DNA from 3 places in the Paenibacillus sp. JT31N17 genome. Region 1 is predicted to be linked to each of the others. Evidence: predicted binding sites of a transcription regulator. Region 1 holds the regulator's gene; each other region holds the start of a gene.

Region 1 (5,640 bases):
CGATCGTAAATCCGGCTGTGTTCATGCGTTCGAATGCAGCACCGACATCATCGACCTCAATGGACAAATTAGGCGTAGGCGTGTTGGAACCCACGTGCTGGGCGAAACTAATTTGAATGCCCATTTGCTCATCAGACCCATAGGTTCCAATCCATCCATGATCCATCAACAAATCGAGGCCGAGAACATCCTGGTAAAAGCTTTTGGCAGCTGCAATATTCCTGGTATCTATGTTGGCGACAATTCGTTTAACCTTCATTGCGCCCCCCAATCACAAGACTTTGTGCAAAACATTCTCATTCTCTTGAAAAAGAGTTAAAAAGGCCGGGCGAATTTGGCGATGAAACGATTCGGATACTCGGAAGGAAGCGAGCTAACTTCATCCAGCCGATTCCATATTTCACTTGGCATTGTCCAGCCCACAGCCCCCATATTTTCGGAGAACTGTTCCAATGTGCTGGCTCCGAAAATCGGCGATGTAATTCCTTTTCTTTGCAGCAGCCAGGCGAGTGCGATTTGTGCAGGTGTCTTGTCCAGTTCGTGAGCGGCTGCCTGGACGGCATCCAGAATGGCAAAGTTACGTTCCGTTGCGCGCAGACCCCATGAACTTTCTCCAACCTTTGACGTCAATCTTCCCGATGTAGGCTCTTCCCTGGAATAACGTCCCGTCAGAAATCCTCCACCAAGCGGAGCCCAGGGAATAACGCCGACATTCTCCTCTAGACAAAGCGACATCATTTCCCGATCCATCTCGCGGCTGACCAGACTATACTGCGGTTGAATGGAAATAAACCGGACATAGCGGTTGGCATCGCTAACAGCAAGGGATTTCATCAGCTGCCAGGCAAAAAAATTGGAGCATCCGATATAACGGACCTTGCCCGAAGTGACCAGATCGTCGAGAGCGCGAAGCGTCTCATCTATAGGAGTCACATGATCCCATACATGAACCTGATACAAATCGATATAGTCAGTCTGCAGACGCTGCAGGCTTTCTTCGACGCTTTGCATAATATGCTTGCGCGAGACGCCCGCCCCGTTGGGATGGTCAGCGGTATTCATCCGCACTTTTGTTGCCAGAACTACCTCTGAGCGAAAATCCTTGATCGCTTCGCCTACGATCTCCTCCGATCGGCCGGAAACATAGACATTCGCCGTATCCAGAAAATTGCCGCCCTGCTCCATAAACTGATGAATCATGCGAATGGAATCGCCTTGACTTGTTGTATTTCCAAAACTCATCGTCCCTAAACAAAGCTCCGAAACGGCAAGTCCACTGCGTCCAAGCAGCTTGATTTGCATCGTTATAACCCCACCCTGCTTATTATTTGGTGAAACCGGGCTAGCCGCAAGCAGTTTTAATGCTTGCCGCCGCTTTCTTCCTCATCTTCCACAAATTTGATGGTTTCGATTTGATTCTTGAAATTTTGCTTGAAATTCTCCAGATATTTCTGACGCAGAGCATCGCGCTCGATTGTTTCCTCCGGAGTTAATCCGACAGCTTTATTCTTTCGTGACAACTCATTAATCCTTGCAATAAGCTCTTCCAAACCGATACGCTCCTCTCATGATGCTGTAAACATTCACCCTTTACTTTGACATTTTTAATCCTCAATTGTCAAGAAAATACGACCTTTGTCCTGTAGATGGAAATAAAAAAAGCGGACTGCATCAGTCCGCTGGTATAATCAATGTTTGTCCGGCCATAAGTGTGCTGGAAGTCAGGTTGTTCCGTTCCTTCAAGTCATAAATGATTCGCCGGATATCTTCGCCTTCCTTACGCAGATCCCCTGCTATTTCCCAAAGTGTCTGGCCCTCACTGATCGAGATAACTTTCTCGCCCGCAGCGGGCTCCGCTGGATGCTCGCTCGTTGCACTTCCCTGCATTATAGAAAAACCAACGAATAAGAGGGAGAAAAACAATATTGCCGCTATCATCCGCATCACAAGCTTCTTTGGCCTACTTTTAGCTGATGCAGATTTCATGTAACCTTTATCAGCTTTATTCTCTGAATTCATAGAAGAGTAAGAAGATATTGTTATCATCATTTCCCAGCACCCCAAACGTTTGTTCTGTTTTCGATAAACCGATATTAACACGAACACCCGTTTGCAGTCAACTGTTTTCGGAACATTTGTTCCCCACAAAATACGAACTCTTGTTTCTCGAACTTATGTTTGTACGAACTCCGGTTCTGTGTTATAATTTGACACAAATGAACCTTTGGAGTGATTCTGGTGTCGAAACTATCGAACCGCCAACAGGCGATTCTGGAATTCATCAAGACGGAGGTGCGGGAGAAGGGATATCCCCCATCCGTCCGGGAAATCGGTGAAGCTGTAGGACTTGCTTCCAGTTCAACCGTACACGGACATTTGGACCGTCTGGAGAAGAAAGGCTTAATCCGCCGTGACCCGACGAAACCGAGAGCGATTGAGATATTAGATCAAGCGGACAATGAGATTCCTTTTCCAATCGCAATCACCAAAGTTCCCATTGTGGGCAAGGTTACTGCAGGGGTGCCAATTACAGCAACCGAGAACATTGAGGATTACTATCCTCTGCCTTCAAGCAAAGTCGGCGATCATAATGTCTTCATACTTAACGTAATGGGAGAGAGCATGATTGACGCAGGCATTCAGGACGGCGATTATGTCATTGTGCGGCAGCAGCAATCTGCTATCAACGGCGACATCGTGGTTGCAATGACGGAGGATGACGAAGCGACGGTGAAAACCTTTTATCGTGAACGTGATCATATCCGGCTGCAGCCTGAGAATCCGACAATGGAGCCGATTCGGCTTCGCAATGTAACGATTTTAGGTAAAGTTATCGGACTTTTCCGCGATATTCACTAAGTGACTTCTTATGAAGCAGAGACTGGCGTCGCCTTCAGGGCTTCGCCAGTCCTTTTTATTTTACATATTGGGTTTTATCGGATTACCTCAAAATACTCAAAAATACATTTAGACCGTCGTTGGCATGACCATTGTCTTTATTGGATGGAGTTTTCCCTTGTAGACAAACGACGCATCCCCGCTTTCTTCCGATACAACCAGTACAAGCGCATCTGTTATTTCGGTCAGTCCGATCGCGGCGCGATGCCGCATTCCAAATTTCTTGTCCACATCCGATGCATTGGATACAGGCAGGACATTGGCGGCGGAAATAATTTGATCCGACTTGATGAGAACGGCCCCGTCATGCAGCGGATTACCCGGATAAAAGATCGCCTCCAGCAGGGAATAGCTCAATTTGGCCACAAGGGCAACCCCGGAATGAATGATGGCATCCAGGTTATCATTTCTCTCGATGACAATCAAAGCCCCGTGCCGGCGCTCCATTAGGTTCTGAATGCATATGGAAAGATCCAAATAGTTGGATGTAAATGAGGATAAGTAACATTGCAGATAGAATGAAGCAGCCAAGGATTCAACTTCTTTAAAAGTTCTGCCAATATTATCAAAGTCACTCAGAAGACAGTGATTTTCAGCATCAATATTATCCAAAATACGTTGTGATTCATTGACAATAAGATGGATATGCTGTTTCAGCCGTTCCTTTAAAGGAGTCTCATCGCAATTACCCTGCCCCATTTCATACACCCCGCACACTTTAATTTTTTACCGCCCAAACCCGTCCATGGTACTTTAGTATTGACGAGAAGCTTCATTTTAATTATGACACTAAACGAACAAATACCCGCCAGCCGAAGCTCGCGGGGAATGAATACCAGTCAGGGGCAAGCTTATAAGTACCGGAGCCTTGGACTATTTCAACGCTTTGTCATAATCCTTCTCTTAAATTTATCAAGAGGCATTTTGGGGGCACTATGGGGGGCGCTATCCCGAGTGAGCTGTCATTTTTCAATATACCCCCAAAGAAAAAATCCCTCGACGCTAATAGCGCCAAGGGATTTCCGGTTTTAGTACAAAGTCAAATATTGATCGCGTTCCCACTGGTGAACCTGTGTGCGGTACATGTCCCACTCAATTTCTTTCAATTCGAAGAAATGAGCAAGTGCATGATCGCCAAGCGCGTCACAAATAATGTCATCACGCAGCATTTCATCGAGCGCTTCCTTAAGACTCTCAGGCAAGCTTTGAATACCTTCGTCGATACGCTCTTCCTCTGTCATAATGTAGACATTACGATCGGTTGGAGCAGGCAGCGGAAGTTTGTTTTTGATACCATCCAGACCGGCTCTGAGCATGACCGCCAGTGCCAGATAAGGGTTGGCAGCGGGATCCGGATTCCTCACTTCAATACGGGTGCTGAGACCTCGCGATGCCGGAATACGAATCATCGGACTGCGGTTGCTTGCGGACCATGCTACATAATTTGGCGCCTCGTAGCCTGGAACCAGCCGTTTGTAGGAATTGACTGTCGGGTTCGTGATAGCTGCGAATGCGCGGGCATGGCGGAGAACACCAGCCATGTAATAACGGGCATCCTGACTTAACCCGACTCTGTCGTTCTCGTCGTAGAACGCATTTTCCTTGCCTTTGAACAGGGATTGGTGGCAGTGCATTCCCGAACCATTTACGCCAAACAGCGGTTTAGGCATGAAGGAAGCATGCAATCCATGCTGACGGGCGATAGTCTTAACAACGAGTTTGAATGTTTGGATCTGGTCAGCCGCTTTAATGGCATTGGCATATTTGAAATCAATCTCATGCTGGCCCGGCGCGACTTCGTGATGGGATGCTTCAATTTCAAAGCCCATTTCTTCAAGCGTAAGTACGATCTCGCGGCGGCAGTTCTCGCCCAGATCCATCGGCGCAAGGTCGAAATATCCGCCCTGATCGTTTAATTCGGTGGTAGGCTCACCTTTGTCGTCGGTTTTGAACAGGAAGAACTCCGGCTCAGGCCCAACGTTCATTGCGGAATAGCCCAATTCTGCAGCCTCTTTCAGCGCCCGTTTCAGGATACCGCGGGGATCTCCTGCGAAAGGTGTTCCGTCAGGCATATAGATGTCGCAGATTAATCGGGCAATCCGATCTTCAGCAACCCAGGGGAAAATCACCCAAGTATCCAGATCGGGGTATAAGTACATATCGGATTCCTCAATACGGACATAACCTTCAATGGAGGAACCGTCAAACATCATTTTATTATCAAGGGCTTTTTCCAGTTGGCTTACAGGAATTTCCACGTTCTTGATCGTTCCCAGAAGATCGGTAAATTGCAGTCGGATAAATCGAACATTCTCTTCTTTGGTCGCACGCAGGATGTCCTCTCTGGTGTAGCTCACTCAATCATCTCCTCTTCGAATAGTAGTGCGTATTTTACTTTTTGTTATAGAATCGAGACAGTTGGCCTTGAATCATGGAGGCTTTGCCCGGTCTCTTCTCCAGCAGCTGCTGCTTCAGCAGACGATGCAGCTGTGCGTCTGACAATTCACGACGCTTCACCTCAGATTGCTCACTCAGGACAGTCGCTTCCTCCGATTCCTTGGAAACGGGATTCATGACCTGCTTGATACCGGCAATATTGACGCCCTTCTCAATGAGTGATTTGATTTCCAGCAGCCTTTCCACATCATTGAACGAAAATAACCGCTGGTTGCCTCCCGTACGCGCGGGAATAATCAGCTCATGCTGCTCGTAATAACGAATTTGCCGAGCAGTCAGATCGGT
Region 2 (5,640 bases), on a different contig from region 1:
ATCTTTCTAGTTTCACATAAAGGGAGGCGTAGCAAGCATGAATCATCCTAATCGTTTAGCTGACGACAGTTCTAGGCCGCATATTGCATTTATCGAATCCGGTTCTTATCCCGTAAGGAACGGTAATTTGATTCGCCCTTTAGTGGATAGCGCCCCTACCTTCCGGCGCATTTGTGAGGCCATCGAAGAGGCGCAGCACAGTATCTGGTTAACGATTACATTCATGGACCCAGATTTCCAGATGCCGGGCGATCGCGGCACTCTGTTCGATGTGTTGGACCGTGCGGTAGGGCGAGGGTTGGATGTTCGGATTATTTTCTGGCGTTCAAATACTGAGAGCAGTGGGTATGGTCAGGACTTTTCAGGATCTGACACTGACCGCGAAATGCTCGCTGCACGGGGATCGCGCTTTCGCGTCCGTTGGGACCGAACATATGGTAAGTATTGCCAACATCAAAAAACTTGGCTTATGGATGCAGGGTATGAATCCGAGACGACATTCGTCGGCGGAATCAATCCGACCTTCAAGGCTTTTGAACCCGGCCACATTGGTGAAGGGCATCGGCACGATGTCTATGTCGAAGTGACTGGTCCTTCTGCGACCGACGTGCATCACAATTTCGTTCAGAGATGGAACGAGGCCAGCGAACGTCTGGAAGCTGACGGCGTATGGGCCCATAACGGTGAGGATGAGCTACTGTTCCCGACACGAGTATCCACTCCGCGTGGAGACACCCAAGTGCAGATTCAAAGACAAGTATATCCGGGCCGTTACAGCGATAGTTACCCTACGCCAGGAGGATCTCCTTACGATATAGCCACTGGGGAACGATCCGTTTTAGAGCAATACAAACAGGCTATTGACGGCGCGCAACGTTCCATTTACCTTGAAAATCAGGCTTTACCGGTTCCGGAAATCGTGGCGAGACTGGAGGAAGCCCTAACGCGTGGAGTGGAGGTCGTTCTCCTCGTTCCCGATCCCGAATCCTATGTTCTTGCATTCAGTGGGATGGATATAAGAAAGTTCTTCGACCAGATGGAGGCACTCTGCCGATACGGGAATTTCACTCTTGTCGGTATTGCAGGGCCGAATGGACAGGGAAGGCGAAGCAATATCTACATCCATGCCAAGATCATGCTAATCGACGACTCGTGGGCAACGATCGGTTCCTGCAATCTTCACTCGAATTCACTTTATGGTCATACGGAGATGAACGCATCATTCTGGGATCCTAAAGTAGTGAGTTCACTTCGCCGTCAGCTTCTGTCCGAACATTTGGGTCAAGACACCCGGCAGCTTGACGACCGTGAGGCGCTTAGGCTTTACCGGAACATCGCACGCGAAAACCAGCTTAGACGAGAAAAGGGCGAATTCGATTGGAAAGGTCTTGCTTATCTCTTGGACCCTGCGAATTATGGGAAATAGCGGTTTGTGGATAAGGACAAGCCCGAAGCGCTTGGCGTTGCGAAGCAGCTAGGCTTGGCTGCGGGTACCGGCTATGATGAATTCCATCCGCTGGAAAACATCTCGCGGCAGGATATGATGGTGCTGACCGCTCGTGCTTTGGAGAAAGTCAAGCAGCTGAAAGCCTCGGGAGATCCCGCCATTCTGGCTTCGTTCAGTGACAACGGGGACATCTCAGCTCATGCGAAGGCGAGTCTGGCTGCCTGGCGGAGGAAGGTCTAATCTCCGGCTCCGGAAACAAGCTTAACCCTCAGGCGCCAACGACACGAGCAGAAGCGGCAGTATTCCTCTACCGGATATACAACCAATATTAAAGGTTAATGCAACGAAATATACTCCTGTCGGCTTTTACGCGGCAGGAGTTTTCATTTTATGGCCGACAACTTTATTTCGTGTTTTGACAGGGTTTTTGCTTATTAAAATCGTACAGTCTAAAAGTTATTTTCAAAAGACAAACGATTTTTCCAGATATCAAGCGCATAAAATCAACACTGTAAGTCCGAAACTATTTTTTCTTTGGACCAAGAGTACAATTTGAGCCTTAAGCACACAACAGGGAATATTTCCCCTGTATACGAACTGGGGTTCCCGTCATATAATATATAGGAACTAATGTTCGTGTCGAGGTGATTAAAATGGAACGGACAATATTTTTGGTTGACGGTCAATCATTTTACGCTTCGGTCGAAAAGGCAGCGCGGCCGGATCTGCGCGATAAACCAATAGCCGTTGGGGATCCGGACCGTCGCGGAGGAATCATACTTGCGGCCTGTCCAATCGCAAAGGCACGCGGGGTTACTACAGCCTCACGTGTTGGTGAAGCTATGGGGAAGTGTCCGGATCTAGTCGTCGTACGCCCTCGTATGCAAACATACGTCACGATATCACTGTTTATTTCCGAAATCTTCGCCTCCTTCACGGACCAGGTCGAACCGTATTCGATCGATGAACAATTTCTCGACGTAACCGGCTCCATTAAATATTTCGGATCGCCGCTGGAGATTGCGCGCCAAATTCAGGAACGCGTACTTTTATCGACCGGCGTATGGTCGCGGGTGGGGATCGGGCCAACGAAAATTCTCGCTAAAATGGCGACGGACAACTTCGCCAAGAAACGTCCAGACGGTATTTTCGAATTGAACCAGGGTAATATCGAAGCGGAATTGTGGCCGCTGCCGGTCCATCAAATGTTTATGGTCGCGAACCGGATGACTCAGCATTTTGTCCGGATGGGACTAAACACAATTGGAGACATAGCGCGGCTGGACTTCGGCGATTTTAAGGCGCGAATGCGGCGTCGAATGGGCCGCCAAAGCGATATTCAGGCTGGTTACTACTGGCAGACAGCACGAGGAATCGATCCATCACCGGTTGTATCGAACATCAGGTCGCAGATTAAGAATATAAGTCACGGCAAGACGCTCAGATGGCGTCTGTATACGAAGCTTACGGATATCGAAGTCGTACTGCTGGAGTTAGTTGTCGAGGTGTGTCGGCGGGCCCGCCGTTACGGGTATCAAGGCCGCGTAGTATCGGTAGGCGCGGGAGAAACGAATGGGGAAAGGTCGGCGGGATTCGGCCGTCAAATGACGTTATCTCAGCCGACATCGTTAACGCATGAGGTCGCGGCTGCCGCGCATGCGCTGTTTATAAAGCATTGGAGTGGAATGCCCATTAGCCATCTCAGCATATCATTAGGGCAGTTATCCGTAGACAGCGTAATCCAACTGACCCTATTTGAGGACCGTTCTCGCGCATACCGTAAGGAACGTGCGATCGACGAAATCAAAAACCGTTTCGGGAGCGACGCCATCATACATGCTTCTTCGCTTCTTGAATCTGGAGTCGCCCGCGAGAGAGCGGAACAGATCGGAGGTCACTTTAAATGAGCAAACTCGACGGCAATGAACGGTGGAAGTCCAAAATGCTGCTGACTGAACATGCTGAACAATATGACCGGAAACAAGCAGCAGGCACCGGAAAGAATTTGACGATGGAAGAACGCATCATGATCCGCGATTATATCCTATTGCCGCATATGGAGAAGATGATTCAGAAAAGCATATCCGATATCGAGAACTCATCTAACGTGATGAAACGACTCTACCTGGCCGCGGGCCATAAAGTCTTAACCACGATAGCCGAAGACTATTATCGATTACGGAGCGAGTTGAAGAAACGGAATATTCGCGTCGTCACGGAAGAACAAGAAGACATGGTGATTTATCATAAGTGTTATTACCGGGGTTACGAAGAACGATTCGGAATGACGCGCGACGTTATGCGCTCGGAGATAGGCATTCGGCTGACGAAGTATACAACGGAGCTGACAGCGCGGCTGAAGGCGAAAGTGTGAGTGCAGTTTATGAGAGCGACACAAGCCTCGATCGTCTGCAATCGAATAAACATGCAGCGCACAACGGCAAGCTTTCTTGGATACTCGCCCCCGATCGTCCAATAGGATGACATCCTACCTTGAATTTTGCTCTTGACTTGGAGTGTACTCCAAGTTGTAACATGAGCTTCAGCAAGTAAATTCTATCTCCAGGAGGCGTAATCATGAACATTTCGAAGACTGTTTTGATAACGGGTGGGAATAAAGGTATCGGGTTCGAGAGCGCCAGACAATTGGGCAAGCTGGGATTCACAATTTTGGTCGGTTCAAGAGATCAATCCAAAGGGCAGGAAGCCGCAGCTTCGCTGAAGAATGAGAACATAGATGCTGAGGCAATAACGCTTGACGTTACAGACCTGGATACCATTCAATCTGCTGCGAAGCGTATTGAAGATCAGTATGGTGCGCTTGATGTTCTGATCAATAACGCTGGCGTGAGCTTGGATAGAGGTCTTCCTCCGAGTCAACTGGAATTGACCGTTCTTAGGAATACTTATGAGACAAATGTTTTCGGCATGTTTTCTGTTACTAAGGCAATGCTCCCTTTGATTAAAAAATCGCCTGCTGGCAGAATTGTAAACCTTTCAAGCGGCTTGGCTTCCTTGACCATGAATATTGACCCGGAATCCGATGCCGAAAAATACGGAGTAAATTTGCTCGCCTACATGAGTTCGAAAACGGCAGTCAATGCACTGACTGTCTTGTTCGCCAAAGAATTAAAAGATACGCCGATCAAGATAAATTCAGCTGATCCAGGGTACACAGCTACGGATTTGAATGGCCATACGGGATATCGTAGCGTTGAACAGGGAGCTTCTATTGTCGTGATGCTCGCCACCCTTCCGGGCGATGGTCCGACCGGCGGTTTCTTTGATGAAAACGGAGTGATACCGTGGTAATACGTCAGGAGGCGGAAAAAATGATCGACATTCCTGAAACCGTAAGCTCAATTAAACAGGCGGCTGAATTCACGGGTCTGTCGGAAGATACGATCCGCTATTACGAGAAAATCGGCTTGCTCCCGTATGCCGACCGCAAAGCAAGCGGTCACAGAACGTACAGTAAACATCAATTGGAAGGCATGGTATTTTTAACGAGACTCAGAGCAACCGGAATGACACTGGAAGAAATGAAGCATTTCCGTAAGCTTTACGAAAGGGGTGAAGCCTCACTCCCTCAGAGAGTTGCCATTCTAATCGAACACAAGGAAAGAATTCAGAAGGAGATTGACCGATTACTGGAGACACAAAGGATTATTGAGTACAAAATTGACAATTATAATCAGGTCCTTGTAAATCCGGACTTAAACAGTACAGCCTGTGACCTGTAGAATAGTAATGAACCATAAGCTCCGAAAAAGAGGTCGATAAATCCCCAGCCTGTCGTGCAGATTATCCTACGCCATCACTTTCTAACAAGGAATAAAAATTATCGCGGTCATCGTTATCAAATTTGCCAAGCGTCCGTACCCTGACAAATTCATGTCCGCCATACATGTCTAGTTCCTCGCCATACCTATTGTAGAGTGCGATCATATTGCCATCCCGATCCAACTCCAAGTACCCGTAACATTGTGGCTCAGGCGCTTCACCGTAAAGGAGCGAAAATCTGATTTTGTCCACTTTGTTCATGCAGCCTCTCCTTCTGTCTATAGTAACGACCTTGCATGCATTTGCTCTATCTTTTGTGTGAATATCCCTTATCTTCCCATCGACCTGAAGAAAATTTTACATGAAATCGGATGATTTGAAAAAAGCGATACTGCTCTTCATATTCGGAT
Region 3 (5,640 bases), on a different contig from region 1:
CAGACGTTCTGCGCCGGCCTTATGGCTGCTGAGCACATTGGAGGACGATATAAGCGGATTATGCACATGAAAATAAAGCACGCCTGCGGGCTTGGCCGGCTGCCCCAGCCACTCCGGCGCAGCGCTGAGCAGGACATCCAGATAGGTCAGCATTTGCAGCGCCAGCCCGTAAGCGACCTCCTCGAGGCGCAGCTGCGTAGCGCCTGACTTGTAGTCAATCACGCGCAGCAGCAGACCTTCATCGGTTTGGGCCGCATCAACACGGTCAATCCGGCCGGACATCTGAAGCATGCGGCCATTGGCAAGCGGAATCGTTACCGGAGGCAGGGGACCATCCGGGCCAAAGTCAATTTCGAGCCCAACCGGCTGGAACTGCGCACGTCGCGCATGCTCACCCAGAATAACGGCGGCTTGGCCGACTATATCTTTTAATTTGCGCGCGACATAACGGTGCCGGCTGCTGCTCAGCAGAATCTGCGACTGCAGACGCATTGCCAGCTCTTCAACAACGATGGCGGACTCAGCCCGGATTTGCTCCGCGCCGAGCATGCCCCATCTCTCCCCAAGCGAGAGTGCAAGCCTGCTCAGGGCAGCGTGGAACAGCTGCCCGATATCCGGCGCTCCAAGCTGGAACAGCTCCCTCTCACGCAGCCTTAGCCCGTGGATGGCAAAATGCTGGAACGGACAGGAAACAAACCGTTCCATTCTGGACACACTGCCCTTGAGCAATGTTCCATACAGCTGATCGGCGGTGGCCAGCGACAGGGAAGGCACGAAATTCGTATATTCCAGCGAACGCACAAGCCGTCCCAGCTTATCCTGCCAGCGTGGCCGGACAGCAAACCAGTTGAAGGCTTCCCACCATGCCGGTGCGATGTCCGTACCTTGACGCCATGCGCGCAGCTGATTGATGACATATGAGAGCGTCCGCTCCGGATGGGAAATAAAAGACAGCTGCTCCTCCTCTTCCATCCCGGCAGCAGGCTCGGCGGCTATCCCCTTCTCCTGTATCCCTGGAAAAAGCTGCTTCATATGGCGCATAATTTCGGAAGGATGAAGACTTTTTCCTTCTTCATCCGCTACCGGCCAGCTGATCCACAAATAACGGCTTGCGGTTGTTAATGCGTTGTAAATCAGAAAACGCTCGTCAAGCAGCCTCCTGCGGACTCCCGGCGCCATCTGAAGCCCTCCGCTACCCAACGTTTCCCGTTCCTGCTCAGTAAGAACGCCATCCTCCTGAATTCTCTGCGGCATAACTCCATCGTTTGCTCCCAGCACATAGCAGCCGCGCACCCTTCCCGAACGGGTACGGTCTATATTCCCAACCAGCACCTGATCCAGCGCCGGCGGGACTGCAGCAAGCTTGAGACTCTCAAGACCTGTTTCCACCATACCCGCGAACAGGGGGACCTTCATAGACTCGTCTCCGGTCATCTCTGTCAGCTGATCCAGTATATTCATAACCCCGTCCCACAGCTGCCGGTGCTCACGGGCAATTTGGGTTTTCCCTTCAGCCGCCGCTTTGCGGCTCCAGCGCTCCAGTTGGTCGGGAGCATCAATTCCCATAAGAAGCTGATACAAGGCCTCGCACATCTGCCTGACGCTGCCCGCCTTCTTCAGAGACCTTGTAAACTTGTGGAGCGGCGTCACTACGGCTTCCCGCGCGGCAAGAACAGCCTCCAGCAGGCGGATATCCGGTTCACGGGCCTCCGCAGGATCGCCATCAAGCGTGTCTCTCATCAAGGGCTTCCACTGGCTGCGGGTCAACCAGCGGTTACCGTCAATGCCGGCAGCCAGAGCGTAGTTCTCCAGAATGTCGAAGGATTCCCGTGTTAGACTACCGTCGTCAGGCATGAGAAGCTCCGTTTTGATGCAGCGGAATACCGCCTCGTATCTCCAGCCATGAGCGGCAATTTCCAGAGCGGAGCGAATAAATTCCACTAGAGGATGATGCAGCGCGGCATCCTTTTGGTCAAGAAAATAAGGGATTTCGTAATCGGCAAACACAGCCGTTATGTAATCATTATAATCCGGCGCATTTCGCACCATGACGGCAAGATCCCTGTAGCGGAGCCCTTCGTCCTGCGTTTTGCGGACAATGTCGCGCGCCACAGCCTCCACCTCGGCGCGCCGGTGAACGGCGCTGTGAAGCGTCAGCCCGCCGCCATCCAGCTGCTCCTGCGTGAGCCTGAGCGGAGCGCGGTCATTGTAATGCCCTTCCAGATGCGCCAGCATCGGACTGCCGCGGTAACGCCAGGGCGTCCCGTCATTCAGAACCACCGGTTCTGCCAAAGGAACATTATTGGCAAGCGCCAGCTCGCGCAGCTTCAGGAAGGTCTCGGCAGTGGAGCGGAACATATCCAGCTCATGAGGTTGTTCCCCGGTCCCATATACCCGGTCCAGCGTTAGGGTTACTGTGATCTCTTCAGCTTGCCGCATCATAGCTTCAAGCGCTTCGAATTCCTTGGGGGTAAAGCCGTGAAAGCCATCCACCCATATATGCGTCTGGCGCATCGAAGCCGCTTCATGGAAGCCTCGAATCAGCCAGGATAAATAATCTTCAGCATCTATGTACAAACCTGTCAGTTCCTTGACCAGCTGCCCGCCAATCAGCCTCAGATCGTGAAGCTTGCGGCCGAGCAGCTGATTACTGCTCCCATAATCGCCCTCCGACAGAAATGTTTCAATATCTTCCGGTTCTATCCCGTACCGCTTCCATTCCGTCATCAGATCGCCAAGCCGTTCGATAAACCCGGGCTGCGACTCGCTTCCCTGATATAACTGCAGCTCATCGTGAAGCCGATGCACGATTTTGTACAGCAGCATGTTCTTGCCGTTCTCGCTGATTGGAACGAGGGCTGTTCCGCCCGTCTCCTGCATAACGCGGAAAGCCAGCCTCCTGAAGCTGAGCACCTGGGCCCGTATCGTCCCGCTCAGCTGCGATTCTCCCAGCAGGGCATATTCCGTTTGAAAAGTAGCCTGCTCCGGCACAAGCATTACAAGCGGCGGACCGCCCGGCTGCTCCAGCACCTGATTGCGTATCTCATTCAGACAGAACCGGGTCTTGCCGGTTCCCGATCTTCCTATTACCAATCGGAGCGCCATACGCTCACCCCTTCGCCGTTTCGATTCTATTATTCTATCATACCTGTATCTTGTTTTCACCCAAAAAAGCAAACATTTGTTCGCAATTCATTAGGTAAATCATGCATCTTATGAAAGCATCGGAAATTCAGACAGTTATTCCCTCCTGATAAGGCGTATCCGCAGCTGCCTGTCTTGCCTGGAGGCATCCAAGTCAAAAAGCCGTCCCAGACAGCGTAGACCAGCGCTGCAGAAGACGACTTACCTTGGACCTTATTCGAGTGCAGTCTAGCGGCTGCGGACTTCAAAAATAGCGAACTTTAAATAGTGGCCTTCGCTAACTCCGAGAATTTGGGGGTGGTCCTTGCCGGCAGCCCGCCATTCGATCAGCCGCAGCTGCTTGCCCGCATCGACGGCAGCCGACTGGACCGTCTCGAGAAATAAATCCGGGCGCATATGGTAGGAACAACTGGCTGTCACGAGGTAGCCTCCTTCGTTCACCAGCTTCATCCCGTGCAGATTAATATCTTTATAGCCGCGGATCGCTCCCGGAACGGCGCTCTTGGATTTGGCGAACGCAGGTGGATCGAGAATAACGACGTCCCATGTCCGGCCTGCGTTCCCCATCGGCTTGGAAGTATCCGGCGTTTTACCGCCAGCCGCAAGTCCGGCTCTCCCGCGCTCCGCCCGCTCCTCCAGCCCTTTCACCTGCGAGCGCAAATATTCGAAGGCATCGGCGACCACAAATTCCACCCGGTCCTCGAAGCCATTACGGGCCGTATTGCGGCGGGCAGTCTCGATAGCATGGGAGGATACATCGAGACATGTCACTTTCTTGGCTCCGTATTGACAGGCATGCAGCGTGAAGCTGCCCGTATGGGCGAAGCATTCCAGCACGGTGGCCCCGTCCCAATAAGGGAAAGTAACGGCTTTACCGTTCGCATTGACGGGAACCCGTGTGCCCTCCTGCAGCTCCGCCAATGCTCCCGTGTCATCGGAGGCTTCATCGGGTGAGCGCTCTTCAAGCTTGATGCCGCTGCGCCATCCCCAACCCTTCATGAGAGGAGCGATGGATGCGCGGTTCTCACGCTGGTCGAAAAAATAGCCGGTTTTCTGCCCCTCGACGATGTCCACCTCAAGCAGCAGTCCATTCTCATGGATATCCACGATGCGCGGGCATTCCCCGTAGATGACTCCTGTCCTCTCTTCCAGACCCTCAAGCGCGCGAACCGATACATCGCTGCGCTCATATATCCCCTTCGGCGTGAAAACGGCAGCCAAGGCGGCCGTAATGGCTTCCCGCCGGGCATCCATGCCAAGCGTCAGCAGCTGCACCACCAGCACATCGCCAAAACGGTCGACAATCAGCCCCGGCAGTCTGTCCGCTTCGCCATAAACAAGGCGGCAATCATGATCCTGTACGAAGCGGCTGCGGTGCAGCGCGCACTGCTCGAAGCGTTCGCGGAAAAAATCTTCATCCATGGCTTCAATCGGTTGATAGGAAACAATTCTTACTGTAATTTGCGACTGGGGATTCCAATAACCCGTGGCCAGATACCGTCCTTGGTGGCTGTGCAGATCGACCAAATCCCCGGGAGCAGCCTCGCCTTCCATGCGGTCAATTTCACTGGCATAAACCCAGGGATGTCCCTGCTCTACTCTTTTTTTGCGATCACGCAGCAGTATTGCTCTGGGGTGTTTCATATCCTGCTTCCGCCCTTCAAATGGTCATTGCTTGTCATGGTTGTCCGTTTTTACGCATATGTATCGATACAACAGCCGGTCTTTAATTATATGAACGTAAAAGGAGTTCTGCCTTCATGATTCACTCCATTATTGCGCCTATGCTGCTTGGTTTTGCCTTGTTCATGCTGGGTATGAAAGCGATGGAGCTCGCTCTCCAGCGCTCGGTCGGCAAGCATCTGCACCTCGTGCTGCAGAGATCAACAGCGACGCCGCTGCATGGTCTTGCCGTCGGAACAGCAGCAACAGCCGTTCTGCAAAGCAGCACGGCCGTCACAGTCATGTCGATGGGACTTGTCAATGCCGGTCTGCTCACTTTCCCGCGCACGCTCGGCATTATTCTTGGCACCAATATCGGAACCTGCCTGACAACAGAGCTGATCGGACTGAACATTAACCGCCTAGCCTGGCCCCTGCTTGCTGCGGCATGCGGACTTTGGCTGGTGACGGCGCTGATCGGAGAAATGAAGCTCATGCCGTTTCGATCGGCCAACTACTCCACCAACACAGGAGGGGCAGCCGGGCATCGCTGGTTTCAACCTGTCCGTAGCGCCGCCGTGATTATAGCCGGTTTTGCTCTCCTGCTGATCGGGATCAGCGTGATGCAGTCCATTGCCCCGGCCGTTCAAACAAGCGGCTTGTTCAGCACTTTTCTGAACCGCGCGGAGGACAGTGTACTCTGGGGGCTGGCAGCCGGGTTCGTATTAACAGCGGCAGTGCACAGCAGCGCCGCCGTCATCGGTATAATTATGGGTCTTACATCCGTTGGCGCGATGCCCGTTGAAATCGGGATTGCCGTTGTAATTGGCGCGA

What was found. Region 1 encodes LexA, which represses DNA repair genes until DNA is damaged. Its sites were predicted from a motif close to CGAACATATGTTCG; they were not measured.
Region 2: AC0YOB_RS37400 (DNA polymerase IV) is a predicted target of LexA. The motif match lies at 2,071-2,084, and genes of this name have one in related genera.
Region 3: addB (helicase-exonuclease AddAB subunit AddB) is a predicted target of LexA. The motif match lies at 3,175-3,188, and genes of this name have one in related genera.

The regions. Positions count from the first base shown of each region.
Region 1 is NZ_JBWDNP010000010.1:143,712-149,351, reverse strand. Features, by position in the region: gene AC0YOB_RS26210 (VOC family protein) at 1-259, opposite strand, end outside; gene AC0YOB_RS26205 (aldo/keto reductase) at 316-1,302, opposite strand; gene AC0YOB_RS26200 (DUF896 domain-containing protein) at 1,359-1,550, opposite strand; gene AC0YOB_RS26195 (LysM peptidoglycan-binding domain-containing protein) at 1,672-2,049, opposite strand; gene lexA (transcriptional repressor LexA) at 2,239-2,859, shown strand; gene cdaS (sporulation-specific diadenylate cyclase CdaS) at 2,968-3,597, opposite strand; gene glnA (type I glutamate--ammonia ligase) at 3,927-5,255, opposite strand; gene AC0YOB_RS26175 (MerR family transcriptional regulator) at 5,290-5,640, opposite strand, start outside.
Region 2 is NZ_JBWDNP010000027.1:45,978-51,617, reverse strand. Features, by position in the region: gene AC0YOB_RS37415 (phospholipase D-like domain-containing protein) at 38-1,426, shown strand; gene AC0YOB_RS37410 (hypothetical protein) at 1,433-1,687, shown strand; gene AC0YOB_RS37405 (S-layer homology domain-containing protein) at 1,669-1,779, shown strand; gene AC0YOB_RS37400 (DNA polymerase IV) at 2,101-3,354, shown strand; gene AC0YOB_RS37395 (YhjD family protein) at 3,351-3,821, shown strand; gene AC0YOB_RS37390 (SDR family oxidoreductase) at 4,025-4,759, shown strand; gene AC0YOB_RS37385 (MerR family transcriptional regulator) at 4,780-5,190, shown strand; gene AC0YOB_RS37380 (hypothetical protein) at 5,252-5,491, opposite strand.
Region 3 is NZ_JBWDNP010000003.1:78,549-84,188, reverse strand. Features, by position in the region: gene addB (helicase-exonuclease AddAB subunit AddB) at 1-3,105, opposite strand, end outside; gene AC0YOB_RS12010 (class I SAM-dependent rRNA methyltransferase) at 3,373-4,788, opposite strand; gene AC0YOB_RS12005 (Na/Pi cotransporter family protein) at 4,905-5,640, shown strand, end outside.